3 regions of the Kitasatospora sp. NPDC058048 genome follow, and region 1 is predicted to be linked to each of the others. Evidence: riboswitches for the same ligand, from Rfam matches in the RefSeq annotation. Region 1 holds a riboswitch; each other region holds the start of a gene.

Region 1 (2,256 bases):
CGCGCCGCCGGAGGTGGAGTCGTGGGTGGGGCCCCAGCCGCCGAGCGGCTGACCGGCCCCGAAGGGGTGGTGGCCGTGCGCGGCGGGGGCGGCGGGCGCGACCGGAGCGGCGCCGTAGCCCTCGTGCGCGGCGGGGGCGGCGGGCACGGCCGGAGCGGCGCCGTAGCCCTCGTGCGGGCCGGCCGCCGGGACGCCGTGGGTCGGGGTGGCGTACGGGTTGTCGGCCGTCGGCGGCAGCGCCGGGGCGGACGCGGCGGCCGGGGCGGGCGCGGCGGCCGGGGCCACCGGAGCCTGCGGGGCGGGCGGCAGGACCGGCGGCGGCGCGTCGATGTAGCCGGTGGCCGGGTCGACGGCCGGCTGCTCGGCGGCGGGCGCCGCGGGGGCCGCGGGGGCCTCCGGTGCGGGCACCTTGGTGAAGGCGACGGTGGGCTTGTGCCCGCCCTCGGCCGGGACACCCTCGGCCGGGACACCCTCGGCCGCGACGGCGTCGACGGGCGGCGCCGCCTCGACGGGGGCGGCCTCGACGGCGCCCGACTCCGGTTCGGGCACCCGCCGGAAGGCCATGGTCGGCTGGTGCCCACCCTGAGCGGGGCCTTCGGAAGCGGACTCGGCCGCCCCCGGCCCGGCGGGCTGCTCCCCCTGCGGCCCGGTGGGCCCAACCTCGCGCTCGGTGCTCACGGACGACCTCCATAGCTGGCAGAACCAAGGACCATAGTTTTTCGCACTGTCGATTCGATTGCCGTAAGGACCCCTCTGAAGAACTCATAAGAATCCTTAGCCGACGCAGACGCCGGCACCCGACACCGGCACCGACACCGGCACCGACGCCGGTACCGACGGCCGAGGCTCCCCTCCCCCGCCGGGCGTCCCGCGATGCGGACCGCGCACCCTCGGCCTTGGGCGATCGCCCCCGTGCCGGTTAGCCTGTCGCTCCAAACTGACACGCGGGAGCTTGGACCCACCAGGCTGAGAGTGCGCATGTCGACCGTACGCCACACGAGTGACGGACGGTCGAGGGGGCGCTGACCGCCGGAACCTGTCCGGGTAATGCCGGCGTAGGGAGTATCGGCCATGCCGCCTGCTTCGCCATCCTCTTCTTCGGGCGCGAACGTTCCCGCCCCCGGCGCGGACGCCTCCGCCGCGGGCGCGACCGCCCTCCTGGAGCGCCCCGAGCACGTCGAAGCGCCCCTGGTGCTGGACACCGAGCCGCCGCGCACGCTGCGCTTCCGGGACCACTTCGCGCTCTGGATGAACCTGGGCGTCAGCCTGATCGGCTTCTCCACCGCCGCCACCGTGCTCGGCGCCCCCGGCAGCGAGCTGTCGCTCGCCGCCGCGGTGACCGCGATCACGGTCGGTACGGCGGTCGGCACCGCGATGCTCGGCGTGGCCTCGCTGATCGGCGCCCGCACCGGCGCCCCCGCGATGGCGAACCTGCGCGGGCTGTTCGGCACCCGGCTGTCGTACCTGCCGACGGTGCTGAACATCGTGCAGTGCATCGGCTGGGGCGTGTTCGAGCTGCTGACCATCTCGGCGGGCGCGCAGACCGTCGCGCACACCACCGGCTACCGCTGGCTGTTCGTCCTGCTCGCGGGCGCGCTGACCACGGCGCTGACGATCTGGCCGCTGGGCTCGATCGCGGTGCTGCGCCGCTTCGTGGCCGGGGCGGTCGCGGTGGCGATGGTGTACTTCACCGTCCAGCTGGGCCGCCAGGGCGTGCCGGACCCGGGGGCGGGCAACTGGCACGGCTTCCTGGGCGCCACCGACGCGATGATCGCGGTGTCGGTCTCCTTCGTCCCGCTGGCCGCCGACTACACCCGGCACTCGCGCACCCCGCGCTCGGCGTTCTGGGGCAGCTTCTCCGGCTACACGATCGCCCAGGTCTGGTGCTACGTGCTCGGCCTGATGGCGCTGCTGCAGTCGGACGGCGATCCGAACCGGATCTTCGACTCCTTCCTCGGGGTCTGGGCCGGCTGGCTGTTCCTGCTGGTGCTGGTGCTGCGCGAGACGGACCAGTCCTTCGCCAACGTGTACTCGACGGCGATGTCGGTGCAGAACCTGCTGCCGAAGGTGGACCGCCGGGTGCTCTCCGGCACGATCGGCGTGCTGATCACCGTGCTGGCGCTGCGGATCGACGAGTTCACCGACACCTACTACGGCTTCCTCGGTCTGATCGGCTCGGTGTTCGTGCCGCTGCTGGCGGTGCTCGTGGTGGACTACTTCCTCGGCGCCGGGCGGCGCGGCTGGGACCTCTCCGCC
Region 2 (2,256 bases), on a different contig from region 1:
ACCGTCCCGGCGATACCGGGGCCGACCTTCACACCACCGGTGGTGCCGCGAACGAACGAGCGCTCGATGCGCACGTGGTCGCTGGCGCCGGTGACGGCGACAGCCGGACGGACGATCTTGTCGTCCCGCTGCTCGATCCAGTTGCCGGAGAGCTCGACCCGGCTGACGCCGTCGAGCTCGAAGTGTGTGACGTCGAAGCCGGAGAACACGACGTCGTGCTGGCCGGATATCGTCACCGGCTGCCGCAGCGGTCCGGCGATGACCGGGAAGGTCGACGTCCTGCCCGGAAGGGACGGCAGCTTGCCGATGCGGCCGGTGCCGCGGAAGGTGATCGGCTTGCCGGGCTCGCCGGAGCGCCGGACGGTCACGTCCTCGGGGTAGGTGCCGGGCGCGACCTCCACGGTCTGGCCCGGCAGTACCCGGTCGGCGGCGGCCTGGACGGTGCAGAGCGGCTGGGCCTGGGTGCCCGGGCCGCTGTCCTTGCAGAGACCGCCCTGGACGTAGAGGACGGCGGCCGGCTCGGCCGCGGCCGCGGGCAGTGGCAGGCCCACCACCGCGGAGACCACGGCGGCGCTCAGGCCGGCCGCGTGACGGATGCGCACGGTGCATTTCCCCCAAAAGTTGTCAAAGCCGTGAAACCCCTGAGCGGGCGCCGATCCGGTTGGGCCGTGCACGCCCTGATGGAGTGTCTGCGGAGTATCGGTGAGCATTATGGGGGCGGGGTGGGACAGGTCCGGCCGCGGGGCCCGGTCGGTGCGGCCGACCGGGCAGGGTGGGGCGCTCTGGACCTGCGGCGATCGGCTCGCTACGGTGTTGGGCGTCGTGTGCAGGCAACACCGCCTGCGACGCGGGAGCTCGGAGCACCGGGCTGAGAGGACGCTGACCGGGACGTCGACGGACGGACCGACGGCTGCGTCGACCGCAGGAACCTGACCGGGTAATGCCGGCGTAGGGAGTAGAGGTCAGATGACCACGTTCGAAGCACAGCCGCAGTCTGCCCAGGGCGCCCCCAGCAGCGAGCGCACCGGCTACCCGACCCCGGCCTGGCGCAAGGCCTACCGCGAGGGGTCGCGCCCCGACCTGCGCGTTCCGTACCGCGAGGTGCGGCTCAGCAACGGCGGGTCCGTCCCGCTGTACGACACCTCCGGCCCGTACACCGACCCGTCCTTCGAGCCCGATGTGCGGCGCGGCCTGCCCGCCCTGCGGGACGCCTGGATCCGCCAGCGCGGCGACGTCGAGGAGTACGACGGCCGCGAGCCGCGCCCCGAGGACGACGGGATCAAGCACACCTCGCCGCGCGGCGGGAACCTGCGCAACCTGGACGCCGTCTTCCCCGGTCGGCCGCGTCGCCCGCTGCGTGGCCGCGATGGCGCCGCCGTCACCCAACTCGCTTACGCCAAGCGGGGCGTGGTGACGCCGGAGATGGAGTTCGTGGCGCTGCGCGAGGGTCTGGCGCCGGAGTACGTGCGCGCCGAGGTGGCCCGCGGCCGGGCCGTCATCCCGGTCAACGTGAACCACCCGGAGGTGGAGCCGGCCGTCATCGGCACCAACTTCCTGGTGAAGATCAACGCCAACATCGGCAACTCCGCCGTGACCTCCTCGATCGAGGAGGAGGTGGAGAAGATGACCTGGGCCACCCGCTGGGGCGCGGACACCGTCATGGACCTCTCCACCGGCCGCAACATCCACACCACCCGTGAGTGGATCCTGCGCAACTCCCCGGTGCCGATCGGCACCGTGCCGCTCTACCAGGCCCTGGAGAAGGTGGACGGCAGGGCCGAGGAGCTGAGCTGGGAGGTCTACCGGGACACGATCGTCGAGCAGTGCGAGCAGGGCGTCGACTACATGACCGTCCACGCCGGCGTGCTGCTGCGCTACGTCCCGCTCACCGCGCGCCGCAAGACCGGCATCGTCTCGCGCGGCGGCTCGATCATGGCGGCCTGGTGTCTGGCCCACCACCAGGAGAACTTCCTCTACACCAACTTCGAGGAGCTCTGCGAGATCCTCGCGAGCTACGACGTCACCTTCTCGCTCGGCGACGGCCTGCGCCCGGGCTCGATCGCGGACGCCAACGACGAGGCGCAGTTCGCCGAGCTGAAGACCCTCGGCGAGCTCGGCCGGATCGCCCGCGAGCACGACGTCCAGGTGATGATCGAGGGCCCGGGCCACGTCCCGATGAACAAGATCAAGGAGAACATGGATCTCCAGAAGGAGATCTGCGACGAGGCGCCGTTCTACACCCTCGGCCCGCTGACC
Region 3 (2,256 bases), on a different contig from region 1:
GGCGGGCAGGTGCGAGCCGTCCGCCAGCAGCACCGCGCCGGGCTCGACGGCGGCCACGCCGACCCCGCAGCGCAGGTCGACCCCGGCCCCGGCGTACCAGGCGGCCATCGCCGAGCCGACCTCCGTCGGCAGCGCGCCGGGCAGCGGCGCCGGGCCGGCCTCGACCACGGTCACCTCGCAGCCCGCCGCTCGGGCCGCGGTGGACACCTCGGCGCCGATCCAGCCCGCGCCGACCAGTACCAGCCGCAGCCCGGGGCGCAGCAGCGCGCGCAGCGCCAGGGCGTCGTCCAGGGTGTGCAGCAGGTGCGCGCGCTCGGCGCCGGGCAGGGCCCGCGGGACGGCGCCGGTGGCGATCACCAGCGAGCCGTACGGGAGGTCGCCGCCGTCGGTGTGCAGCACGCCGGGGGTCAGGCCGGTGGCCCGGCGGCCGGTGAGCAGCTCGATGCCGAGCTGCCCGTAGTCGATGTCCAGGGCGGTGGAGTCGGCCTTGCCGAGCAGCACGTCCTTGGAGAGCGGCGGCCGGTCGTACGGCGCGTGCGGCTCCTCGCCGACCAGCGCGATCGGCCCCTGCCGGCCGCCCTGCCGCAGCTTGAGGGCGCACTGCGCCCCGGCCAGCCCGGCTCCGACGACGACCACCCGATCCGTTCCGCTCAGCTCTGCCACGCCCGTCACTGTACTCAGCGCGACGCGGCGGCCTGCGGGCCGTCCGCCCGCTGTACGGGCCTTCGGCCGGGCCGACCCCCGGCGTTAAGGTGGGGGCACCACACGGGAGCCTGGCGCACCGGGCTGAGAGGCGGGCTGGCACGGCCTGCGACCGTCCGAACCTGATCCGGGTCATACCGGCGAAGGGAGAAGAGCAGCTTTGTCACGCTTGCCATCAGGCGCCCACGCCGACGTGCTGGTGATCGGCGGGGGCGTCATCGGCCTCGCCGTCGCCTGGCGCGCCGCGCAGCGCGGGCTGCGGAACGTGATCGTGGTCGACCCCTCCCCCGGCGGCGGGGCCGCCGGGGTCGCGGCCGGGATGCTCGCCCCGGTCACCGAGCTGCAGTACGGCGAGGAGCCGCTGCTCCGCCTCGGGATGGCCTCGAACGAGCGGTACGCGGCCTTCGCCGCCGAGCTCTCCGAGGCGAGCGGCGGCCGGGACACCGGCTACCGCCGCTGCGGCACCGTCGCCGTGGCGCTGGACTCCGACGACCGCGAGGAACTGCGCGAGCTGCACGCCTTCCACCAGCGGCTCGGTCTGGACTCGACCTGGCTGACCGGCCGGGAGGCCCGCAGGCTGGAGCCGATGCTCGCCCCCGGCGTGCGCGGCGGCCTGCACGTCGCGGACGACCACCAGGTGGACCCCCGGCGCCTGCTCACCGCCCTGGCCGCCGCCTGCGAGAACGCGAACGTCCTGCTGCACCGCGCCGAGGCCGTCGAGCTGCTGGTCGAGGGCGGCCGCGCGACCGGTGCCCGGCTCTCGACCGGGGAACGGGTGGGCGCCGGGCAGGTCGTCCTCGCCGCAGGGCCGCACAGCCACCGGCTGCCCGGCCTGCCCGACGGTGTGCTGCCCGCGATCCGCCCGGTGAAGGGGCAGGTGCTGCGGCTGCACGTCCCGGACGCCTACCGCCCGTTCCTGTCCCGCAACGTCCGCGCCGTGGTCCGCGGCCGGCACCTGTACCTGGTGCCCCGGGAGAACGGCGAGCTGGTGGTCGGCGCGACCACCGAGGAGCAGGGCTACGACACCACCGTCACCGCCGGCGGGGTGTACGAACTCCTGCGCGACGCCCACGAGTTGGTCCCGGGAATCACCGAACTCCCGCTGCTGGAGACCTCCGCCGGGCTGCGCCCCGGATCGCCGGACAACGCCCCGCTGCTCGGCCCGACGTCACTGCCCGGGCTGGTCGCCGCCACCGGCCACTACCGCAACGGCGTGCTGCTCACCCCGGTGACCGCCGACCTGGTCTCCGAGTACCTGGCCACCGGTGAAGTCCCCGAAACGGCAAGGCCGTTCACGCCCCTGCGCTTCTCCCCCGAACCCCCCGCTGCGAAGGCCTCCGCATGACCGAGATCGCCCCGAACGAGATCGCCCTGACCGTCAACGGCGAGCCCCGCCGGGTGTCCGCCACGACCACCCTCGCCGAGGTGGTGGCCGCCGTCAGCGCCGCCAACACCGGTGTCGCCGCCGCGCTCAACGAGGCCGTGGTGCCCCGCGGTTCGTGGCCCGGGACGGCGCTGGCCGGCGGCGACCGGATCGAGATCCTCACCGCCGTG

The links. Region 1 has a riboswitch for thiamine pyrophosphate ahead of ACFVVA_RS13130 (purine-cytosine permease family protein). Riboswitches for the same ligand answer to the same signal wherever they lie in the genome.
Region 2: linked by a shared signal. The riboswitch ahead of thiC (phosphomethylpyrimidine synthase ThiC) and the one ahead of ACFVVA_RS13130 (purine-cytosine permease family protein) in region 1 are both predicted to bind thiamine pyrophosphate.
Region 3: linked by a shared signal. The riboswitch ahead of thiO (glycine oxidase ThiO) and the one ahead of ACFVVA_RS13130 (purine-cytosine permease family protein) in region 1 are both predicted to bind thiamine pyrophosphate.

The regions. Positions count from the first base shown of each region.
Region 1 covers NZ_JBHVRT010000010.1:9,123-11,378, reverse strand. The annotation lists gene ACFVVA_RS13135 (S1C family serine protease) at 1-678, opposite strand, end outside; TPP riboswitch at 935-1,079, shown strand; gene ACFVVA_RS13130 (purine-cytosine permease family protein) at 1,072-2,256, shown strand, end outside.
Region 2 covers NZ_JBHVRT010000035.1:70,740-72,995, reverse strand. The annotation lists gene ACFVVA_RS30705 (PKD domain-containing protein) at 1-602, opposite strand, end outside; TPP riboswitch at 838-972, shown strand; gene thiC (phosphomethylpyrimidine synthase ThiC) at 967-2,256, shown strand, end outside.
Region 3 covers NZ_JBHVRT010000047.1:12,886-15,141, reverse strand. The annotation lists gene ACFVVA_RS35280 (NAD(P)/FAD-dependent oxidoreductase) at 1-672, opposite strand, end outside; TPP riboswitch at 756-868, shown strand; gene thiO (glycine oxidase ThiO) at 872-2,047, shown strand; gene thiS (sulfur carrier protein ThiS) at 2,044-2,256, shown strand, end outside.